DNA from 2 places in the Enterococcus infantis genome. Region 2 is predicted to be linked to the other one. Evidence: predicted binding sites of a transcription regulator. Region 2 holds the regulator's gene; the other holds the start of a gene.
The links. The regulator LexA, encoded in region 2, represses DNA repair genes until DNA is damaged. The targets are predictions, from matches to a motif close to CNAACANNTGTTNG.

Region 1 (12,455 bases), on a different contig from region 2:
TCTTTTTGGTTGGTATAGCTTATTTTCAACTCTTTGAACATTATATCATTCCGGGCGTGTCCTTACTATCTTTTTACTGAAAACTTACAAAAGCCGCAATTTCTAACTAATACGATCAATATAGTAAACTGGCGTCCAAAAAAGAGGACCGTCTGTAAAAAAATGGCTTTCTACTTCAAAGCCACCTGGAAAACAGAGTATCTGACCCCCCTCAGAGAGAGTCGTCTGCCCCTTTCAATCTGCAACTGCGTAAAGACCAGAGACACCCCGACGTCAAGCTAATCTTAAAAGAACTGCTCGAGTATTATGTACCAGAGTTAAACCCGAATTTTGAGCATAAAAAAATGCCCAACGGAGAATCCGCTGGACATTTTGACTTTAAATGGATTAGCCTTTAACAACGTTTGTTGCTTGAGGGCCACGTTGGCCGTCTTCAACGTCGAAAGAAACTGCTTGGCCTTCTTCCAAAGTTTTGAAGCCGTCGCCTTGGATTGCTGAGAAGTGAACGAATACGTCGTTGCCGTCTTCTGCAGTGATGAAACCAAAACCTTTATCAGCGTTGAACCATTTTACAGTACCTGTTTGCATGTTAAATATCCTCCTGTGTGGGGTTTGCCCACAATTTGTTTTGCAATTTCATGTGTCGGGTGTTAATGGGAATGATGTTTAACAATGGAAACAAACTACCATAAAAGCCCTTAACTAAAACTACAAGATGTATTGTATCACACAATCGCAACAATACCTAATTTTTTCGGAAAAAGGTAAAAAAAGACGTCCGCACCGCTTGAAAGAGCGGCAGGACGCCAATCTAATTATTAAATTTTAATAACGCAAGATAGCAACAAGACTCTTTTCATCCGGCGCATCTTTTTGATCCAGGACAAATACTTCTCCACCATTTGCTATCACATAGTCAGCCATCGTGTTTAGAACTTGACGGCGATCGTATTCAGTATCTGGATCTTCTCCGAAACCGTCCACTAGATTTGAAGTGGCAATGAACAGATGAGAAATCCGCCCCTCTTTTGCTGCTGGGACGATATCCACCAACTGATCCATGAATTTTTTATCCATCAATTTCTGATAGCCGGCGATTTCTTTTGCAGACAGTTGCTTGGAAATCTCGCTGATCTGAGCAGCAATTTCTTTTTCATTCAAGGTTGCCGGAGATGCACTAATACTCGCATCGGTACTGAAATAGGACGTTTTGGCATACTTTTTAAACATTGTTTGATTTTCTGGAAGTGCAAACAGATACAGCGGGTATTTCTCTGGATTGTCAAATTTATCCCGCAGGAAGGTATCCACTGCTTGATAGTAATTTTTCCAGTCAATGGCTACTTCTTCATCCTTTGCGCTGACACCGTGATAAGCTACGCCTTCTTTGGAACCAGCCTGACTGCCTTGCGAACTATAGTTCAGATTCCCGCCAGTAAGCTCTTCTCCCAAGGCAGTAGGTACATCAATTGGCGCGCCCTCTGGCAGTTCGACTGTCGTCAGTTGCTGATTGTCAACAAAATATAATTTGATAGAGTCACGATTCAACCCCAACAAGTAGTAAGTGTAGTTAAATTGGGCATTTTTGATTACCGCTAAAAGATAAGGTGTATCACCTACATAATACTGATCATCAATAGGAATATTCAAACGGTGGATCAAGGTTTGCTCTTCAGTCAAAAATACGGCCACGCTGATTTTACCACTGCGCCAAAACGACTGATCTGCCAGCAATTCATCAATTTTCTCCTGATATGTGCTCCAATTTGCGTCGGGATATTTCTTTTCAAAGCGCTTTTTGGCTTCCTTGGCAAAATTTTTGAATTTAATCTGATCTTTTTCAACATCCTGATGGGCCACATGGGTGTTGAGCATGATGGAAACAAAGGGGCCCTTCGCTCCAGTTCCAGTCAGTTCCGCCAATAATTCCTTGCCTGCTTTTGTCATAAATGATTCCCTCCTATGGTTGATGCCGAAATCCTAAAAAAACTAAGTCGATTTCGCTCATTTCCGAATTTAAATACAGCTGCTATGCTGTAATTAAAGTGTAACACGCTTACATTTTTCGATAAAGCAAAACGATTAGAGCGGCTCTGGCATTTTTCTCATGTTACCGATGAAAATCAAAAAGATGCTGAAAACTTATTTTTTTAACATTTGTTCGCTTTACAAAAGCAAACGTATGTTCGTATAATAATAGACGAGAGCTCCCCTCATTCAACCTTTGTAAAAATAGAAAGAAGGTGCCACCAAATGAATCGTGGCTTCAACTACCGAACTGAGCCGCTACGAGATATCTTGTTCATCGATGTCAAATCCTTTTATGCCAGCGTGGAATGTGCACTCCGCGGCTGGGATCCGCTGACAAAAATGCTGGTGGTCATGAGCACCGCCGACAATACCGGCAATGGCTTGATCCTTGCCTCTTCTCCAATGGCAAAAGCAAAGCTGGGAATCACCAATGTCACTCGAGCAGACAATCTACCAGACCACCCTGATCTGGTGAAAGTTCCTCCGCGGATGAATTTATACATCAAAGAAAATGTCAAATTCAACAATATTTTTCGTGAGTATGTTGCAGATGAAGACTTATTGATTTATTCCATCGATGAATCAATTTTAGACGTTACCGCTTCGATGAAACTTTTCTTTCCAGATTCAACGCTTAGTCGCAGCCAAAAGCGCAGGCTCTTTGCCCAACAAATTCAAGCAGAAGTTAAAAATAAGCTGGGACTAGTTCTAACCGTCGGTATTGGTGATAACCCACTTTTGGCTAAACTGGCATTGGACAACGCAGCCAAACACAACCAGGATTTTGTCGCTGAATGGCGGTATGAGAATATTCCTGAAACAGTTTGGCAAATTTCAAACATGCGGGATTTTTGGGGAATTGGCCGGCGAATGCAGCAAAATTTTTACAAATTGGGAATTGATAGCATCTACCAATTGGCCCACACCGACCCTGAACTGCTGCGGCAGCGGTTCGGCGTTTTGGGACAGCAGTATTATTACCATGCAAACGGTATCGATCGAACCCTTTTATCTGAACAAGGACCGCTGATAAAAGAAAAGTCTTATGGCAACAGCCAAGTCTTACCTAAAAATTATGTAAAACAACAGGAGATCGAAATCGTTGTCAAAGAAATGGCCGAACAAGTTGCCGCTAGAATTCGACGACACGGCTGTCTGACACAGTGCATTCATCTGTTCATCGGTACTGCTCAAGGAGAAAGCAAAAGCGGCTTTTCTCATCAGATGAAGATTCCAGCCACCGATAATACTAAGCAGTTGGCCAGCTATTGCCTACAGCTGTTTCGCAAGTATTATCGTGGGCAAGTCGTTCGTCATGTGGGTATCACGTATTCAAAGCTGTTGTTTACCAATAGCCGGCAACTAAGCTTGTTCGAATCTCCTGAAAAAGCTGAAGCAGAACAGCGCTTAGATCAAATCATCGATCAGATTAGAGAAAAGTACGGCTTTACAGCAATCGTACATGCAACTAGTAAATTAGAAGGCGCCCGCAGTATCCCCCGCAGTCATTTGGTGGGCGGTCATGCTGGCGGCGCAGGAGGATTGGATGGCTTATGACAAATGAACTTCACCCTTATCAAGACCGGAAAAAATTGAAATGGAACGGCTTTTACCTATCTGAACATACCAGCCAGTTAGCCGCTGAAAAAAAGGAACGTCGCTATACTTGGCCAGCAAAACCAGCCATGACCACCGAAGAGATTGGCCAGCTATTGACAGAAGCCCGTATCAAAGACCAGTCTGTCGCACTGCAAAAAGAAGAAATGGATGCTGAGGGTCACTATCCTCCCGATGTAGTAGGCAAAATACAAGGCTATGATGAATTGGGTATCTATATTGCCGGTGAGAAAATCCACTACGACGAAATCCGCAGTGTTGCACTTCATAAGACTAAAAAATGGAGCGCTCTGGATTAATTTTCAGCATTTCATTACCAAAACCACTCTATATTGAAAATTCACATTTTAAATTGATACACTCGAAAACGGCCGATAAATTCTATTTCAATAAACCGAACGGGCCCCCACTGAAACAAGTTACAACGATTAACAGCTTCTCTGCTTGCAGCGGTCTGAAAATCTTATTAAGAGGACTGTGAGCTAGATAAGTAAAAAGGCTGCGATAGCTCATTTCAAAGCAGCATAGAGAGAAAAACTCCAAACACCAACTTTCCTTGACAAAACAAAAATTAGACAGCATTTGAGAGGTTTAACAGCAAAAAAACAAGCACCTTCCAATGTTTCTTAAGGAAGTTGCTTGTTTTTTTTTGCAGCTCATGTGTTCATTTGGCAGGGTTCGCTTCGAAGAATTGTGACCTGATGATTGTCACAGGACCTCTTGGCTAGAATAGCGATGTACCTCATCGATTAATAGACTGCGCACAACGATACAATGTGTGGCGCATTCCGCGAATCGCAATGGACATTTCAAAGATATTTTCAGCTGGTGCTAAACCGCCGTAACCGGCATCACCGATATGTTGGATATCGACTCCACAAGTTTTACAAGTCAAGGCGATTTGACGAAGGGTCTCTGGCCGAGCACTTTCTTGACTAGTTCCGATGGCTGTCATTGTCAAAAGATCCCGTGCTTTGGCAAACTTCACGGCTTCGATTAGATCTTGTTCCAAAAAGCCCTGAATGGTTCCCACTGCCGGCAACAGTAAGATGTCAGCCCCAGCTTCTGCATAAGCCGCGATTGCTTCTTTTGTTACTACCGGTTCATCTGAGCCGGCACTGTGCATCTTACCCGCGATAATCATCCCAGAAAAGTTTTCCTTGGCGATTTTTACTGCACCGGCAATGGCTTCATTAGTTACACCGGTACCAGGATTTCCGGTAAAGCAGATAAAATCCACACCGAGTTCTTCGGCACGCTGAATCGTTTCTGCAGAGCTGGTACGCCCTTTGGAGATCACTACTTGTTCACTCATCAAGTCAAGATCATCTGGGATTGGTTCCAGATTGATCCCGATTGGTCGTCCAGTCAGCTCCTTCAGCACAGGGATTGGATTGGCAATCTCAGCTGTTGGATCCAATACCGCTTCAAAAGATAAGCCCGGTACCCCCATGACTACCGGATGAAAGCAGTCAAAACCATTCAGCAGAATTAAATCCGCTCCAAAAGCTTTTGCCACTTCTGCGTTTGTCAGATCACCGACTTGTGGCAGTGTACCAACAACATTTTCCACACAAATCGTGCGTCCTTCGCTGGCTTTGATGGACTGCTTCAATTCTGCCCCATTCATTTGTGCGACTTCACTTGGTGTCGCACTGATTAATCGTTTTACCATTTTCTTTCCTCCAATCGTCGTTGACTACTTGAATCCTTGCGTCAACAACGTTAAAATAAACAATGTCGTAAAAATAATAGGTTCCCTTAGTTAAATGGATATAACAAATCCCTCCTAAGGATTAGTTGCTGGTTCGATTCCGGCAGGGAACGTTCTAAAACATATTCGCGCTAGCTGACTGTTGATTCGCAGTCTTCTTTACAGGAACGGCAAATTGCCGTTCCTATTTTTTATTCAAAGAATCACTGTTTTACAGAGTTTCGTGGGACCTTTTAAAGAACAAGCTTGTTACTGATTCCACAAGCGTACTTTTAGATTTAACCGCTTTCAAGTGCTACACTTATTGAAACAAGGTTACAAAACTATCTGATAATTATGAGGGGGACTTAATTATGAAACAACGAAAAGAAGAGGTTTTGGCACGACGCATGAATCAATACAAAAAAACTCGGGAACAAGTTGTAAAATCCGCTTTAAAAGATCAAGGCGAACTTTCCCGTGAGACGAAACGTCCGTCGAAACCTATCCGTTTTAAATTTGTCCGCAGTGATGTCAAAAACTAACCACTACTTTTATGCCGCTGTCCACTATGCTCGTGGATAGCGGCCTTTTTAATTACTATTAGCAGCAGCTATCCAAAATCAGAAGTAATCTTCTAAGATTGGTTTTTGATTAGGCAGGATTGTTTTTAAAACTTTTAAAAGACTTTCATCAGTTTCGATTAGTCCATGAAACAAAAGGGTCTCTGGTGAGAGGTATCCCATAAACAACTGAGTAAACCGTTGAATTGACAGCTTAACAAGGGGCAGTTCGGTCTCTTCTACCTGCACAATGTCTACTCCACAATCGCCTTTTCTCAGCTCAAAAATACCATTGTTCCAAGCAGCATAAGAGTCACCCGTCACCATTAGTGCGATACTTTCGGGAAGCGCTTGAACCTTTTTAGTGTATTTTAAAAAACGCTTAACGTCAACTACCCGTGCCATCATTTCTGGTCGCACAGTAAATCCGCTCATTGGTGTTTGAGTGAGAAACTGCAGGTTCTGTCCATCAAAACCTACGTCATAAAAAATGTTGGCCACTGAACCATTATGAGAAGCAACAAAGCGATTCAATCCTCGAAAGGCTTCTCCAGTCAGCCAAGTCCATTCTGCAATAGTCAATTTTCCCGGCTCCAAAAGGTAGACCAAGTAACCTTGAGGGATATCTTTTGCATCATAATACACCGCATAGGTATAGTTTTTGCGTAATGGGAACTTGAAGGACAACCACCACTCTTCTCGCTCAACACCGCCTTGATGGTGCCGTTTCGCGGCAGTAAAAAGCTCCTGAATCACCGGCTTGGCTTCTGTCCAGGACAGCCGTTCAACCCGTCCTGAGACTTTTGGCGAGTCAGGCCACTGAGAAGCCGGCACATCATAGACTGCCCGTTCAAACGTCAACTCATATCCATAGCGTCTGTAAAATGGGTAGGAGAAAGGAGCCAAGTAAGACAGATTAACGCCTCTTTCCCGGGAAGTCGCCAGCAATTCTGTCATGATGCGATCAATTCGACCTTGACTGCGGTATTCAGGGTAGCTAGCAACAAAACCGATACCTGCCATCAAATGGTGGTCACCAAAGAGATCAATTTTAAAAGGAGTCGCCATCACTTGGCTGGCTAGGCGTCCCTTTTCATCAAAGGAACCGAAATTCCATGAATTTTCCGCCAGCATTGAAAAGCGTTTGCGATTGTTATCTGACAATTCCCACTGAAAAGCATACGAGACCAGTGATAGCATGTCCTCAACGTGCTCGCTGGTCATTTCTTTGACATCAGTCAATGTTTCTATTCCTCCTTGTTTCTATCATTGAACACAAAAGTCGACCGCAACACCTACTGCCTGAGGGCACTAAGCGTTCCGGTCTGATGATTATGCAGATTTTTCGATCATTTCCATCATCTTTTTGAAATTGCGTTTTTTAAAGAAACCCATGGGAATCCCCATCACAGCATCATTCATTTGTTGCATGAACCCAAAGGACTTCATCGTTTCTTCGTAATGGATCTTACAACGATTTTCAGCCAGCTCCTCAATTTCATACCGTACTGTAAAATCATTTCTGGTGGTTGACGTTCTGAACTGGTAGACACGATTGGGAACGACTTCTTCAATCAAAATTTTTGCTCGGTTGATTTTAGAGAATTCTTTGATATATTCAAAATTCTTTAACTGGTTTCTGGTGACATCTTTGCCAGTTGTCTTTCGGATATCGAAGACTACCGAGTCAATGATCTTATCATAGAAATTTTTGGCAGATATTTTAAGTTCTTTTTCGATGATCACTCTTGGCGTCTCCTTCCTTTGCTTTATTATTCTTAATGCCTCTTCTGAAGAGCAGAAGACCGACAATAATCAATGTAACTGCGGTTGAAATCGATTCCCAGTTCCAATTGACATTGTTCGGATTCATGCTGTAAACCAAAACCAGCAATCCGATGGCGATCAAGCTGAGTCCATATTTATCCATGACTTAACCTCTTTTCATGATAGCTACAGGCGTAAATCATCAAACTGCAGCTGCTTGTAGATACAATACTGAGCCCCATGATTGCGCTTTGATTAATTTTTTAGCGGCAGCTGCTGCTTCTGCAGGATCACCAGTTACATCAAAAATCAATTTGATTCCTTGTTTTTCTTTGAAAGTATAGGTAAAGTCGCCACCTGTATAGTTGTTCAACAATTCTTTGATTTCGTCTTGTTGCATTGCACTTGCGATTGAGATCATTTGGGTTCCTCCTCATTTGTAAATTTAATCATAGTATCTCCGACAAAAAACATTCAGTCGGATCCCATTGATTACTATGTACAGTGTATAGCAAATTTCCTATGAATTCCATTACAGCAGATTTTTATTTAAAAAGGAAACCACCACCGCCTCTTTGGAAGCGACGGTAGTTCCCGATAATTGGCACAGATTATTTTTCTTCGCCCAAAGCTGGATCCATTTTGTTTGCAGCGATAACAAATGGCAGCCAGATGAGGAAGGCAACGATCATACATACCAGTGTTACGATAGGTGCTTTCCAGTCCATTGTTGCCAAGAATGACATCAAGATTGGTGGCACTACCCAAACCACAGATTGAGAAACTGGGGCAACAAATCCAGAAACTGTTGCAAAGTAACCAATTGCAGTTGTTACGATTGGCGCAATGATGAATGGGATAAAGAAGATCGCATTCAATACAATTGGCATACCAAACATAACTGGTTCGTTGATATTGAAGATACCAGGTCCAATAGACAGTTTAGCAACTGTCAAGTAGTCGGCACGTTTTGAGAACAAGAAGATCGCAATCAGCAATACAATTGTACCACCGGAACCACCGAACATTGTGTAAACGTCAAATGAACCACGTACCCAGTTGTATGCTTTGCCGTCTTTAACAGCGTCAAGGACTGCTTCAACACCTTTTTTACCATTGTAGCCTTCTTGGAAAACATTAATGTTTTTCAATTGGGCAACACCCCAGATACCTTCCAGTACAGGAGACATTACGTTTGTACCGTGGATACCGAAGAACCACAATACTTGAATCAGCAACTGAACGATTACCAAGATACCGAAACCTTGAGATGCACCCAAGAATGGTTCCGCAATGTATTTTTGGATTAAGTCGATCAACAATTGCCCGTTTGTTACTTTACCAACGATGAAGTTGATGATTGCTACAGTGTACAACCCGATAGCAGCCGGCAAGATCGCAGCAAATGCGTTAGATACTGCTGGCGGTACTGAATCAGGCAATTTGATAGTGATGTTCTTTTGCATCAATTTTGCATAGATGATAACAGCGATGGCACCCATGATCATGATCGTGAAGTAGCCATTGGCATTCAAGTGATCCAATTTCAACCAGCCCCAAGCATTGTTGGTGATGGTATCAAAGTGAGTCACATTGCCAGTAACGGCGTCTGTTACGTCGGCAGTGCCAACAACAGAACCTGCGTCACCCAATGTTTTCAAAGCGTCAGCAGTCAATTTGCCTTGTTCAACTTGAACAGTTGCAGGAGCAGAGAATTGTACCCCTTGCAAGTAAGCAGCGATTGCTACGACACCACCGGCCAAGTCATTAACCTTGTAAGCACGAGCTAAGTTGAAGCCCCATGAAAAGGCAAAGACAATACCGGCTACAGCCAAAGTACCATTCCATACGTAACCGTTGACACCAATGATTTCGCGAATAACCGGAATACTGTTCCCGTCATATCCGTCGACAAACTGTGTCGGCAAATCTCGAATAATAGCGTTGATCATTACGGCGACCGCACCGGCCATTGTTGCTGGCATTGTTCCGATAAAGGCGTCACGAAGGGCAACTAAGTGGCGTTGCGCACCGATTTTCGCAGCTACCGGGAGGATGTGTTTTTCCATCCAAGCTGTTAATCCGTTCATTTTTTTCCCTCCTAATTATGAAAAACCAAATTTATATGAAAGAATTTCTTCCTCATATCATAGGTTATGAAAATACGACAACCAACAATCGTACTTCCGATTAGGTGAGCAGAGAGACGGCCATATTCTTTTTTAAGATTTGCGGCTCTAAGCCACCTAGTGCGAAATAATTGCTTATTCCGCGTCGATGCGACGGTACAAGTCGATAATCTCTTTTGCCAAGTCCGTAAAGGCAATGGCTGTCATCAAGTGATCTTGGCTGTGTACGGTCAAAAGAGTCACTTGCACATGGTCACCTTGTGCTTCTTGCGTCAACATACCTGTTTGGGCATGGTGAGCCTCTGTCAAAGATTTTTCTGCGTCGGCAATTTTTTGGTCAGCCAGTTCGAAATCTCCTTGTTTTGCGGCTTGGATAGCCTCCATCGCGTCACTTTTTGCGTTACCACCATACATGATCAATCCCATGATGGCTTCCAAGTTTGGTTGATCTTCCATGTGAAATTCCTCCTAGATAATTGTTTCAAATTAGCTGTTAATTAAGTTTTGACCTGGATAGATGAGATTACTCGCCCATCAGCTTTTCAGCTTGTTCTAAAACTTTTTCACCGTTCATCATTCCGTAGTCGGCCATATTGATAACATCCAATGGAATTCCTTTCGGCGCCAGTTTTTGTTCAAACTGTGATTTCATAAAACGGACTTGAGGGCCTAAAAGCAGAACATTAACGTCTTTTTCCTCCAAGCTGTTGTCCGCATCAGAAGCAGAAACTGCAAAAATATCTGCATCTACACCTTTTGCTTCAGCAGCTTTCTGCATTTTGGTTACCAAAAGACTGGTACTCATTCCTGCAGAACACACTAACATAATCGTTTTCTTCGCCATTCATCTCACTCCTTTCTAAGATTACTTACACTTATTTATAATGCAAAAAGCGTGCCAACTTTAGAATTCCTTAAAAAAAAGAGCGAAACCCTACTAAATCAAGGTTTCGCTCTAGACCATTTTGCTACACACTGTGTGTTTTTCACTTACACACTGATGTTCTGTGTAAAAGTGAATGGGGATTGTAATTTATTTTCTAATAGCATCTGTGTCAAAAAGGCAATCTCGTCTTCCGGTATTTGAAAATCAAACTCTTTTTCCAACGGCATCAGATTAGTTGTAACCAAGTCGTTTTCCAAACGGTATTTTTTTACAAAGCCTGGAAGATCTTTAAATCGTCGTGTAGGTTCACCTTTCAGCAAGCCGTCGATTAAGAAAGCTACATGAACCAAGACTCCTGCTTCAACACTGGGTTCAACGACGGCATGCATCTGTTCTTGAATTAATCGTAGCGCACGTTGCAGCTTCTTCATTAAGCCTCCGACATCTCCAATCTCTGTTAATGTGTTTTCCAGTGAGGCAACAATTTTTTTCATTGGAACTTCATCAGAGATTACTCGTTGCAAAACTTTGATTCGTTCATTATCAAAAACTTCATATGCAGAAAAGAACGGGATATTTTGATACTCAATTTCCACGGTTCCACAAATTGCTTTAATCTCATACTCTTCCAAAAGAGAATCGATGTGTTGAATAAAAACCTCTCGTTCAATAAATTGCATCTGAATGATTTCTACTGCCTGCTGATCGACAATTGGTTCGATTCGTTGGTATAGCTTGTGGGCAACACCTTCCCCAGTGAAGCAGGTCACGACCACCGCTTTTTTCAACTTGGAGTCGCTGATTGGTAAATGACTGTTTTCTCGAATAATGGAGCGGAAGGATTGCATGATATTTTGATAGATATCCTCCAAACTACGGCCAATGTCTGCCATTCGCAATGCTTCTACAACAATCATCGTACTTGTCATGGAGATTGCCTTGGTGCGAATCCCGGTTTCTTTGTAAATCAAGTCAGCAAAGGAATTCAACGACCCCATGTCAGTCAAAAGTAACAAGCCGTTACTCAAGCGGTCTTTATTTTCAGTAACGTGTTCCAGCAACTGGCGATACATGTCTTGCACTTCCATATCCAGACGCATGTTCATACCATGCCCGGTCTTAGTCCCTAAAAGCTCCTGCGCAGCTTCCAACATACTAGTCGCAGTTGCTTTTCCGTGCATCAATACTAAAACTTCGACTCCTTGCTCGATAGTTTTTCCGGTGTCACAAACCTGAATCGATAAAAACATACTGATGAAGCCAATTTCATCAAAGGGAATCTCCACTTGACATTCCTCTTCTATAATAGAGGAAAGATCCAAAGCGACCTGAAATTCCTTCTTCAGGTGTTTACGTACATTATTCAAGTCCGGGTGAACGATTGGGTGTCCGTCATGCAAACGTTCAATGGTACTTTGCAGATGCAAAGCAAATGCAAAGCGAGCCTTTTCATTGAATTGTCGCTCCAATCGCTTTTGTGCAATGTCATATAACTGATTGGTCAGCCGCCACAAATTCGATGGTAGCAAATCCTTGTGAATGGAATGCTCTGCTAATTGTTCCACATAGGTTTCAAAATAAGCATCCACATCTTTCATGATCAATTTTTCCAGATCAATTGTTGCTACGCCGGTATCAGTCAAATCAGATACTTTTTCTTCGATAGCGTTGTAAACCTGCATATTTCGTTCCGGATCTTGGGACCAGACGACCTCTGTTTCTCCCGGTTCAAAACTCAGATATTCACCTTTGCCTTCAAGAAATTTATC
Region 2 (12,455 bases):
AGTGATACACCCCGCTGGAAAAACTCGTACTCCGAAGAACATTGGCATGATCCTGGATTGATTCCCAATAGGAACCATATTGGCGAAAAGGTTCGTTAATGGTTACCCACTGCCCATTCAGGTATTCAAGAGTTGGCATATAGACAGCCATGCCGTTGTATGTTCCTTTTACACCGAAAAGATTGTAATAAGGCGCCTGAGCAAGTGTCGAGCCACCATTGCCACTTTCCAGTAATGCCTGGGCAATCATAACAGATGCATATAAATCATTGGCATCCGCAATTTGGCTTGCGGCAGGCGCAATTTGAGCAATCAATGCAGCCGCTGCATCCGGCTGTTGATAATTGTATTCTGATGCTTGAACGCTTTGGCCATTCGTGAGACCAACAGTTGGCAAAGTGACCAATCCGGTTCCCACCACTACTGCTGCCCGTTGTAAATTTTTCTGCTGGGCACGCTGCTTGGCAATTCTACGTTCGCTGCGGGATTTGTAGGTATTCATGTTTCCCTCCTGATTAAGTCTTTAAAGAGACTTCGATAACACAAGTCATTCTAATTAACTGTCATCATTATACGAGTGCTGTGAGAAAAGGACAAGTGATATAGCTTCAAAATTTACACAACAGTTCTTTTAGTCACATAAAAAAAAGAAAAACCTGCACAGAAAGGAACTGTGCAGGCTCAGATTAATCAAAGACTTTTAAAAGTTTCAACGACGTTTTCAACAGTAAATCCGAATTCTGACAAAACTTTATCTCCAGGAGCAGAAGCACCAAAATGATCAATGGCAATCACTTTTCCAGAGGTCCCTGTATACTTCTCCCAACCAAAGGAAGCCGCAGCCTCAACAGCTACACGCTTAGTAACTGTTTTCGGAAGAACTGCTTCTTTGTATTCTTCAGATTGCGCTTCAAATAAGTCAAAGCTTGGAATGGAGACAACAGAAACATCGACGCCCTCTTCAGCCAAAGCTTTTTGAGCTTCATAAGCCAAACCTACTTCAGACCCGGTGGCAATCAAGATGCCTTCAGGTGTTTCCCCCTTAGAGGCGGATAATACGTACCCACCTTTGGCAACATTTTTGTCAGCTTGTTCTGCTGTACCTGGAAGAACTGGTAGATTTTGCCGACTCAGAACTAAAACAGTTGGAGTTTTTTGAGAGTTCATAGCAATTTTCCAAGCTGCTCGTGTTTCATTACCATCTGCTGGACGAATAACGTGCACATTTGGCATGCAACGCAGACTAGCCAGTTGTTCAATTGGTTCATGTGTCGGACCATCTTCACCCACAGCAACCGAGTCGTGGGTCAAAACATAAGTGACCGGTAAATGTTGAATAGCAGACAGCCGTAATGCTGGTCGCAAGTAATCAGTGAACACGAAGAAAGTCCCACCATAGATTCTTGTGCCACCATGCAACTGGATACCGTTCATCGCCGCAGCCATCGCAAATTCACGGACCCCAAACCAAATATTTCGGCCATCATAGTTCCCCGGCTCAAAGGCCTTTTCAGCAGCAACCATCGTATTGTTGGAGGAAGAAAGATCGGCAGAACCGCCCCAAAAACCAGGTACTGCTTGTGAAATGGCCTGGATCATTTCTTTACTGGATACTCGACTAGCCTGACTAGAACCTTCTTCGTAAACTGGCAATTCAGCATCCCAATTTTCAGGCAGCTTGTTTGCAAAAGCAGCTTTGAATTCAGCAGCCAGCTCTGGGTATTCTAAACTATAACGTTCAAACATTCCTTCCCATGCAGCCTGTGCTTGAGCGCCACGATCCATGATTGTTTCCTTGAAGCGGGCAGCAGCTTCTTCTGGAACTGTAAATTCTGGGTAATCCCAACCATAAACTTTTTTCGCTGCGGCCAGACCTTCTGCCCCCAGTGGTGCACCGTGAACTTTGTTAGTGCCTTCGTTTGGTGCGCCAAAACCGATAACTGTCTTCACTTCGATTAAAGTCGGCTTTTCTTTTTCCGCTTTTGCTTCTTCAATTGCTCGGTTGATAGCTTCCATATCATTGCCGTCTTTTACCAAGATATGCTGCCAACCGTATGCTTCAAATCGTTGACCGACATTTTCAGTGAAGGCCATTGAAGTAGGACCGTCTAAGGAGATATCATTGGAATCATACAAGACAATCAACTTATCCAATTTCATATGACCAGCCATTGAGCTGGCTTCTTGAGAAACACCTTCCATCAAGTCGCCGTCTCCGCAAATTGCATAAGTATAGTGATCAACAACTGAAAAATCAGGTTGATTGAATTTAGCCGCTAAATGCGCTTCAGCCATCGCCATTCCGACGGCCATTGCAATCCCCTGACCCAATGGACCTGTCGTAGCCTCAACCCCATCTGTATGATCGACTTCCGGATGACCAGGGGTTTTGCTGCCCCATTGGCGGAATCCTTTCAAATCATCGATGCTGACTTCATAACCAGCGCAGTGCAATAAGCTGTAAAGTAGTGCAGAACCGTGGCCAGCAGATAACACGAAACGGTCACGGTCAGCCCAGTCTCTAGACGTCAATGGATTAACTTTCAGATGACGGGTCCAGAGGGCGTATGCCATTGGTGCTGCCCCCATCGGGAGTCCCGGGTGTCCAGAATTAGCTTTTTGAATTGCTTCAATACTTAGTGTGCGCAAGGTGTTGACGCCTAATTGATCGACTTTATCAAACAATTGAAATTCCTCCTATATTTTCGTTTAGGTATATTATACCTTTATTTGTTCTTCCATGCAAAACAATGTGACTGTAATTGAATAGATTATTCCCGACCGTGCAGACCCTTTTCCTTTTGAATCTGTTTCAATTTGTCCGGTGTCACATCATTGCCTTCGGGATCGACAACTTTCATCCCTTCGATATGGTGCCGCATGCCGGAGCGAAAGGCCTCCAAGTATTCTTTTCGTAGCAATATCTGTTCTTTTTCTTCAGCAGCAGTCAATGTTCCAGCTTTCTTCTTGCGACCCAGTTCATTGATTCGTGCCATTTTTTCTTCTGACAGCATTTGTCTACCTCCTTTGACTCAACCAGCGATGTCATGTTTGCCCCTTATCCGGACAATCATTTGCCAACCCGCTGTTTTCTTGTTCTTAATGGCATTCCATCCCCCTTATCATAAACTAATCCTGCTTAAATTTATAGTCCTAATTCATCGAAGGTTTTTGATTTTCAGTTTGCCTTTTCGATCATCAGTGCCCCCTTTTTCATGCTTTCCGGCAAAATTTATTCGCCTAGCTCCCAGGGAACAAAAAGGGAACAAGTTTTGCTAAAAGACGAACATTTGTTTGATTTCGCTTTTTTCCTATGGTACACTGGATTTAGAAAAGAAAGTAGGTGCAGTCATGGCGAAACGAACAGACTCCCGTCAAGAGGAGATCCTACGCTTCATTCATGAACGGGTAGAAAACAAAGGGTACCCGCCCACAGTTAGAGAAATTGGCGAAGCAGTGAATCTGTCTTCCACCTCTACGGTTCATGGTCATCTATCCCGCCTGGAGAAAAGAGGCCTCTTACAACGAGATCCCACCAAACCGCGAGCAATCGAGCTTACTCGCTTAGGATTAGATTTAATTGGCATTAAAGATGAGGCGATTCCGATGTTGGGTGTGGTGACTGCCGGAGAGCCGATTTTGGCTGTAGAAGAAGCTTCTGATTTCTTCCCCATTCCGCCAAACCTTTCAAATGATGTCGGCAGTTTGTTCATGTTGACCATCAAAGGCGAGAGTATGATTAACATTGGTATCTTAGATGGTGATCAAGTCATCGTGAGACAGCAGCGGGATGCTCAAAATGGCGATATTGTCATTGCAATGACGGATGAAAATGAGGCGACTTGCAAACGATTTTTCCGAGAAAAGGACCATATTCGCTTACAGCCGGAAAATGATTTTATGGATCCTATTATTCTGCCTGACGTGACCATTTTAGGCCAAGTAGTCGGTCTTTACCGTAATCACATTGGCTAACAGTTGGAAATCTTCAAAGTAATTTTGAGGATTTCTATTTTTTTGCTTTACAAACCGAACAAACATTCGTATAATAAGAATACAAACATTTGTTCGTATAAATTAAATGAGGTGACGATAATGAACGGAATTCGTAATATTGCATTGGTCGGTTTAGGCTTGTTGATTAGCTTCGTGGTTGTCAACTATGGTGCCCCATTGGCTGCTCTGATTTTTGTGCCCTTATTTTTCCTGTGGTTCACACTTTGGGATGATAAAAAGGTCAAACAAGCCGAACGGCAACAAAATCGGACGGTCAGTTACCCTCACAGTGGAAAATATTAATAGATTAACCCAAGTATTTTCTCTTTTTAAAATAGAAAGACCAACAGGAAAGAGCCCCGCAAAAGCAGTCATAAGCAGCTTTTGCGAGGCTTTTTATAGTAGCTTTTTATAGTGGCTTTTTTATTGAGTTTCTTATATGATTACAAAAAAACCTGCCGAGGAATGCACCTCAGCAGGTTTTTTTCGTAACTCAGTAGTCCATCAACGTTTTGATTTCATAATTTGCGATTTTGTCACGTCCATGTAACTCTTTTAGTTCAATCAAAAATGCGCAACCTACAACGATTCCACCCAATTTTTCAACCAAGTCGATAGTGGCTTTGACAGTACCACCGGTTGCCAAGAGATCATCACATACCAATACTTTTTGACCTGGTTTAATGGCGTCAGCGTGCAACGTCAATGTGTCGCTCCCGTATTCCAAATCATAGGAAACAGAAATCGTTTCGCGGGGAAGCTTTCCTGGTTTGCGCACCGGTGCAAAACCAACGCCGAGTTCGTATGCGACTGGACAACCTACGATAAATCCACGGGCTTCCGGTCCAACCACCATATCAATGCCTTTTTCTTTTGCATAATCCACGATTTGTTTAGTTGCTTCTCGATAGGCCATGCCGTCTGCCATCAGAGGCGAAATATCCCGAAAAACGATTCCTTTTTGAGGGTAATCGGGAATGCTGGCAATATAGTCTTTTAAATCCATGTTGGTTCCTCCTAATTTTTCATTGAACGATTGGCAGAGCGTCTGTTTGCCCTGTTCTTTGCTAAACCACATAAAAGTCAACTCAATCTGTCAGCCAGGCTTTCAATGCAGCAGAATCGCTCAACAACAAAAACTCTTCACTTTTTATTTTTTTCAACCTGCGTTGGTACACACTGCTAGAATCCAGTGGTTTTTTATCCGCCACCACAGCAGGTGTTAAAACACCATCGCTTATTGTAACAAATTCCAAGTCAAAAAACACCTGGATCATGAAAATCAATAATTTCTGCGGAATCTGCAGGTATTGCGCAATCTGTGGTAGTTTATTACGGACATCAATTCTGCTTTGAGCAGCAATTAGTTTGAATAACCTAGCATACTGTTCTCTTGTACCGATCCCATCTAAATAGGCTTCATCTTCTGCTTGCAAAATCAGCATAATCCGCTTGATTCCGGTAAGTTTCGTGATTTCCTTAATCTGAGTTGGTTCCTCTGGGCAATCAAGAAAAGCCAATTCGCTAAAACTGCCACTAGATAAGTATTGTTGCAATTGTTCTTGGTCATGATAATAATGAATATCTCTTGCAGGCAGATCAACTTTACTATTGGAAGCTTTCTCAAATGCAATCAAAAGCGTGTCATTTGTTGGATTGAATTGACGTCGATTTTTCTTTGCTCGCAAATCAAATAGTTGAATGCCCTTCACTTGAAAGTCCAAGAGCTGCATCTGAGGTTTCTTATTGCCATTCCATTCATTCACAGAGAGCTCACCGACAATAGTGAAACGATCATTGCGAAACTCAGCAATTTCATTTCCAAAATCAAAGCCAATCACATCCAGCGCCTCAGTTGAGGAAGCGTCCTGCACTTCCATCTTCAAATGTTGCTGATTTGAACCAATCTGCCTGAGAACAGAAGTCCCTTCTCCTTTTAAAGCAAAGCGGGGAATCGGGTTATCGGTTCCAAAGGGGGCGATTTTTCTGAGTTCTTCTACAAAGGATAAGGTAACGTCCTTGACAGTTAGCACCTCATCAATGACCAGTTCTTCCCCCTGATCGAGCTTGCTCTGGGTTTCAGACAGATACGCTACCATCTGTTTCTGCAACAGCGGTAGATTCTCTTTTGCAAGGCTCAAGCCGACAGCTGCGTGGTGACCACCAAAACTGGTGAATAGTTCCCGCATCCCGTTTAACATCTCATAGAGGTTTACCGCTTCAATACTGCGGCCAGAACCTTTCGCAATGCCATCTTCTTTAATGGTCATAACAATTGTCGGTTTGCCGGTATTGCGTAGGATTCTTCCTGCTACGATGCCTAAGACTCCTTCATGCCAACCAGGAGCAGCTATCAAATTGATCGGACTTTCCGGATCCAATAATTGTTGTGCTTCTTCCGTAATGGCTGTTACCAGCGCTTTACGTTCTTCATTAATTCGATCCAGTTCCAATGCTAATTGGCGAGCCTCTGCATCATCAAAGGTGGTCATTAAGGTAACCGCAGGATTGGGATCTTCCAACCGTCCAATAGCATTCAGCCGAGGACTGATTGCAAAGCCAATCATAGTTTCATCAACTTCAGAGATTTTACTTTGGGCTGCTTTAAAGAGTTCCTGTAAGCCGATGCGCTCCGTTTGTTTAATGATTTGTAAGCCAATGGTTACTAACGCACGGTTTTCATCCGTCAGCGAAACCATATCAGCAATTGTCCCGATTGCTACCATATCTAAAAATTCCAACGGCACCTCATCCAATAAGGCACAGGCAACCTTGAAGGCCACCCCAACACCCGCCAGTTCGCCAAAAGGATAATTGCCATTTGGATGACGGGGATGGATGATTCCAAACGCATTTGGCAGCTCTGTGGGTAGTTCGTGATGGTCAGTCACAATGACATCTACGCCGACACTGTTGGCATAGTCGATAGCCTCATGACCGGAAACTCCATTGTCCACGGTGACAATCAGTTGAATGCCGCTTTCAATCATATCTTGATAAACCTGTTTATTAGGTCCATAGCCGTCTGTAAAACGATTTGGCAGATAAACAGTTACGTCAGCGCCTAAAAGTTCCAGTGCTTCTTTCATAACAGTTGCACTGGTAATGCCATCTGCATCATAATCGCCATAGACTAAGATTCGCTCGCCGTTTTCAACAGCCTCCTGCAACCGCTGGATAACCTTTTCCATGTCGTAAAACAAAAAAGGATCATAGAGATCAGCCAACTGTGGATTTGTAAAATGTTCCAAGGCTTCCGATGTACGAATGTTTCGTTGCCACAAAATTCTGGCTATAGTTTCTGAGAAGCCTTGCTGTGTAATTAAATCCCGAAATTCTGCCGAAAAAGAGGTTTCTTCCGGCATTTTCCATTGATATCTTGCATTGCGCACATGATCACTCCCAACTGAATAATTATAGCAAAGCAGTTGCCTTCTGAAAAGAATCCCGCAAGTAAATCTTTGACGCGCTGTAAAATTTAAGCAAAAGAACAGCTTTGGGGAAAGATCCCACAAAGCTGTTCTTTTGGGTAGAAACATTTAGAAAGCTTTAGTCGCCTTCTGCTTTCTTATCTTTCTCGTTATTTAAAGTTACCTTTTCTACAACTATTTTTTCTCCGCTGGAAGAAGCAGTCTCAGCCTCGGAAACAGTGTCTCGTTGAGTCGTCAACTCTCGTTTCAAGGTCTTGATCTGCTTTTTTTGCTGCCAAAGAGTACCTGTAGATACCAAAGACATAATCAAAGCACCGACAAATGCAGACGCAATGATAACTATAATCAAGGGTGCTTCCACTTGGGCAAGCAGGAAATTGACCGCAACAGATTGGTTATTAAACACCGCAAATAGCACGATTACAAAAATCAAAACAAAACCTGCGATGAGTCGCCATTGTTTTTTCATCGGTATTCCCTCCCATTCATAGTTCACTACCATTCACCGGATTCTCACAAAACGTCATTTACAAAGGTGCACCACTTATTTCTTATTGAACAGTCCACCCGCCAAGAAATCCCCCATAGTAGGAAACAAAGTATAAAACCGTGCCGCGATTTCCATATACCCTGGCGCATTGATCTCCCGTTTAGGATGTTCTACGCTGGCAATGATTCTTCTTGCAAGTTTTTCGGGATCCAACACGTGATTGCCCAAAGTCTGCAAATAATTACCGGAAGGATCTGCTTTATCAAAAAATTCCGTTTTGATGGGACCGGGATTAACAGTTGTTACTGCAATATTGGCCGGCTTCAACTCCAGGCGCAGCGCATTGGAAAAACCTAATACGGCAAATTTTGTTGCCGAGTAGACCGTCGATTTCGGTGTAGCCATTTTGCCAGCCATCGAAGCAATGTTGATAATATGACCTGGACGTGCTGCTGCCACCATATCAAGCACAACTTTTTGCGTTAAGACCATCATACCCAACACATTGACTTCAAACATCTTAAAAATATTTTCCCGCTCAAAATCGGTAAAGTTTTCAAAAATACCGAAGCCGGCGTTATTAATCAGAACATCTATCGGGCCTACTTCAGCTGCGACTTTTTCCAATAGACTGTCGACACTGGTGGGCTCCGCAACATCCAGCTGAAAAGCATAGGCCGCTTTTCCGCTGAATTCTGCACATTTTTCCTTGACCTGACCGATAAGATTGATGCGGCGGGCACAGGTTACAACAATAGCGCCTTTTTTCGCAGCAGCGTAGCAGATCTGTTCCCCTAATCCCGCTGAACCACCAGTCACCAAAACTACTTTATCTTGTAAATTCATGCCAACTTCCTCACTTTCTTCTATAAATCAGTTAAAGGGGACTTCCACCACATCGAAATCTTTCACGATACGGCTATTGGGAAAGACTCCCTGTGCTTCTTTTTCCAACTCAATCGCGTCTTTCGCTAAATACCGAGCTGAGATATGGGTCAATAATAAGCAAGTTGCACCTGCTTCTTTGGCTACCTGTGCTGCTTGTTCAGTAGTGGAATGGAAATAGGAGCAGGCCATTTGGGCTTCATTTTTATTAAATGTACTTTCATGGACCAATACATCAGCATTTTCAGCCAATCGAATTGAAGCTTGCGTAAAGCGGGTATCCCCCAATATAGTTACAATACGGCCACGGCGCTTTTGTCCCACAAAATCTAAACCATTGATTTTACGTCCGTCAGGCAAGGTTACTGTTTCTCCTTTTTTCAAGCGACCAAATAACGGTCCGGGTTTAACTCCCAATGCCAACAGCTTGTCGGCTTGCAGTTCCCCTTCATGATCCGCTTCTACCACACGATAACCGAAGCTGTCAATCCCGTGATCAAGCTTTTCACAAATCACTTTGAATTGCTTGTCTTCAAAGACAACACCATTTTCTGCAATTTCAATAAATTTCAGTGGATACGACAGGCGGGTCTGGGACACTCGCAGTGCCATTTGGACAAAATCTCGTATACCTCTGGGGCCATAAATTTCAAGGGGCTCTGTCCCACCTTGAAAAGAGCGACTGGAAATTAAGCCCGGCAACCCAAAAATATGATCGCCATGAAGATGGGTGATAAATATTTTTTCAATTTTTCGCGGGCGGATGGTTGAACGCAGGATCTGCATCTGAGTTCCTTCCCCACAATCAAATAGCCAGACCGCATTGCGCTCATCTAGCAGCTTTAAAGCAATACCGGTCACATTGCGATGTTTCGCCGGTACACCGGCTCCGGTTCCTAAAAATTCGATTTCCATGAGTGTTATTCCTGACTTTCTGTTAAACTGGGCCACTGCTCGACTTGTATAAATTCTTAAATTTACTCTACTCGTCGCCTGTATTTAGCCAGTCCTCAGTATAGCATTTTTTACAATAGGCTGTCAGTCCTTTGCAGAAGCATTTGAACTGTCTGTCTCTTCATTGGTATTATCATGTTGTTTTTGCCAAGCTTGCTGGGCATTATTTTTCGTGTCTTTTTCCACCTGTTGGGCCTTTTTGATTTCTTCTTCGACTTCCTGGTAATCAAAACGACTAATACCGCCGCGCAATTGATTGATAATGATTTCATTGATCGGCCGATTGTCTTCTTCTTCAGCAATCAAAATTAGGCCAGTCTGTCCTTCAGCAATATCAGAAACGAGGAATTCAAAGATGTTGCGCGCATTTTTAATCTCCCGGGCATCTTGGGTTGCGCCAATCATACTGCCACCGACCCAGCCTAAAAGCATCGTCAACGGACCCACCAAAATACCAACCAGCATCCCAATCAGCCCGCCGGTTGAGGTCTTATTGCTACCGGTAAAATCAACAAAGTCTTCTATTTTAAATTTATGCTGTCCGTCATTCGAATGGGTCACGACAGCCATCTGCTCTCCTTTAACTTGCCCTGTGGCTGCTAATCTCTTCAGCTCAGAAAAGCCTTGGTATGCCAGTGACTCCATCTCGAAGTTCATTACGATTACACGTTTTGTCATTTTTTCTTCCTCCTTCATTTGTGACAACTCACTTTTACTTATTTTACCAATAACCAGAAAGATTGAAAAAGATTCGCTCTTTTCTGCCATTTGCCACACTGCTGGTGACCCTTGCGTTTGGGTAATCATTAGCAAACCATTGCAAAGCTGCCTTTTTCTGATTTTCTTGTGACGCAATCCTTTCTAAAATAAAAATGCAACCTCCACTATTCTTTAGCGGAAGCTGCTTGTCTTACTAACAAAAAAAGGAAATACCGAAGCATTTCCCTTTTTATAGGATTTGATCAAAATAATATCTTCTAAGAAGGAAGCTGATGATAAAGAGCCTTTTTACTTGTGACTCAGGTTTGGTCATTTCTCATCATAGGATAGTGACAAGATACTTGTCACCATCTTTTTTGTGAAATTATTTATTCAACAAACTCAAACTCAAAATTGCCGATCCGAACGATGTCGCCATCTTTGGCGCCACGGGCACGCAATGCTTCATCAACTCCTAAAGAGCGTAATTGGCGAGCAAAACGCATCACTGTTTCATCATGGGCGAAGTTGGTCATCTGGAAGAGCTTCTCAATCTTCGGTCCACTCAAGACCCACGTTGCATCTGGCTCACGGTCAATAGCAAATTCCGGTTCATCGGAGGTAAAGCCATAGTGAACTGCTTCTTCTTCCACTTCCTCTTCCTCGTAAAGCGGGAATTCCGGTGTCTTTTCTAACAGGTCAGCTGTTGCGTTTAGCAGATTATCCAAGCCTTTACGGGTTACCGCTGAAATTGGGAAAATCAGAAGATCCTCTGCAAACTCATCCGTTTTTTCTTTCGCTAGCTCTTCTTTAAACTGAGCTAGATTTTCTTCTGAATTTGGCATATCCATCTTATTGGCTACAATAATCTGAGGCCGTTCCAACAAACGTAAATTGTGTTCGCCCAGCTCTTTGTTGATCGCCAGATAATCCTCGTAAGGATCACGGCCCTCCATTCCGCTCATATCAATTACATGAAGAATCACTCGAGTTCGTTCGATATGTCGTAAAAACTGAGTTCCCAGTCCTACACCTTGAGAAGCACCTTCAATCAATCCTGGAAGATCTGCGACTACAAAGCTGCGATTATCAGAAGTATTGACCATCCCAAGATTTGGCACCAAAGTCGTAAAATGATAGGCACCGATTTTAGGACGTGCGGCGGAAATGACAGACAACAAAGTCGACTTCCCAACTGAAGGAAAGCCTACCAGCCCCACATCTGCTAAGACTTTCAGTTCCAACTCGATCCGGCGTTCTTGGCCAGGCTCACCATTTTCGGCAATTTCTGGTGCTGGGTTTCGTGGGGAAGCAAAACGAATGTTGCCCCGCCCTCCGCGTCCGCCTTTAGCAACAACCAAGGTCTGACCGTTTTCAATGAGGTCGCCCAGTAAAGCGCCGGTATCGGCATCACGAACCGTCGTGCCCGGTGGAACTTTAACAAAGGTATCCTCTGAGCCACGACCGTGCATTCCTTTACTCATTCCATTTTCGCCGGGATGGGCACGGAAATGACGATTGTAACGAAAATCCATCAATGTGCGCAAGCCTTCTTCAACCATCAAGACCACATCGCCACCGCGACCACCGTCACCGCCGGCCGGGCCACCATCGGGAACATATTTTTCCCGTCTAAAAGCTACCATCCCGTCACCGCCCTTACCGGCTTTAACGTCAATGGTTACTTGATCTAAAAACATGGACATCATTTGTCCTCCATTTCTTTTCACAAAACTGTTTCAAAACGTCTTTCCTATTGTACCTATCAAAACAACGTTTGTCTATTGTCAAACGACCGATAAATCTTTAAGAAAGAGTTATTTTCAATACTTTTTCACAAAATTCTTCAGGAAACCACATTTTGTCTGGTGCCTTGTAAAAAAGCAGTTAAATTCTCAACAGCAATCGCCATCAGACGTCCTCTGGTTTCAGAAGGTGCCCAAGCGATATGCGGTGTGATCCAACAATTTTTGGCGTGCAGCAACGGATTATCTGCCAAG

Region 1: ACOMA8_RS10150 (Y-family DNA polymerase) is a predicted target of LexA. The motif match lies at 2,176-2,189, and genes of this name have one in related genera.

Annotation. Positions count from the first base shown of each region.
Region 1 is NZ_JBMHFB010000007.1:187,522-199,976, reverse strand. Features, by position in the region: gene ACOMA8_RS10160 (cold-shock protein) at 388-588, opposite strand; gene ACOMA8_RS10155 (baeRF6 domain-containing protein) at 826-1,947, opposite strand; gene ACOMA8_RS10150 (Y-family DNA polymerase) at 2,254-3,588, shown strand; gene ACOMA8_RS10145 (hypothetical protein) at 3,585-3,947, shown strand; gene ACOMA8_RS10140 (DUF7916 family protein) at 4,391-5,323, opposite strand; tRNA gene ACOMA8_RS10135 (tRNA-Arg) at 5,404-5,475, shown strand; gene ACOMA8_RS10130 (hypothetical protein) at 5,716-5,886, shown strand; gene ACOMA8_RS10125 (GNAT family N-acetyltransferase) at 5,965-7,146, opposite strand; gene ACOMA8_RS10120 (DUF3284 domain-containing protein) at 7,237-7,650, opposite strand; gene ACOMA8_RS10115 (DUF3188 domain-containing protein) at 7,628-7,834, opposite strand; gene ACOMA8_RS10110 (hypothetical protein) at 7,874-8,092, opposite strand; gene ACOMA8_RS10105 (PTS sugar transporter subunit IIC) at 8,283-9,761, opposite strand; gene ACOMA8_RS10100 (PTS lactose/cellobiose transporter subunit IIA) at 9,936-10,256, opposite strand; gene ACOMA8_RS10095 (PTS sugar transporter subunit IIB) at 10,324-10,644, opposite strand; gene ACOMA8_RS10090 (sigma-54-dependent transcriptional regulator) at 10,791-12,455, opposite strand, start outside.
Region 2 is NZ_JBMHFB010000008.1:74,823-87,277, forward strand. Features, by position in the region: gene ACOMA8_RS10620 (glucosaminidase domain-containing protein) at 1-502, opposite strand, end outside; gene tkt (transketolase) at 691-2,685, opposite strand; gene ACOMA8_RS10630 (DUF896 family protein) at 2,772-3,014, opposite strand; gene lexA (transcriptional repressor LexA) at 3,352-3,975, shown strand; gene ACOMA8_RS10640 (hypothetical protein) at 4,096-4,299, shown strand; gene ACOMA8_RS10645 (adenine phosphoribosyltransferase) at 4,490-5,002, opposite strand; gene recJ (single-stranded-DNA-specific exonuclease RecJ) at 5,085-7,388, opposite strand; gene ACOMA8_RS10655 (LapA family protein) at 7,546-7,896, opposite strand; gene ACOMA8_RS10660 (SDR family NAD(P)-dependent oxidoreductase) at 7,972-8,763, opposite strand; gene rnz (ribonuclease Z) at 8,791-9,717, opposite strand; gene ACOMA8_RS10670 (DUF1269 domain-containing protein) at 9,841-10,434, opposite strand; gene obgE (GTPase ObgE) at 10,845-12,161, opposite strand; gene ACOMA8_RS10680 (D-2-hydroxyacid dehydrogenase) at 12,302-12,455, opposite strand, start outside.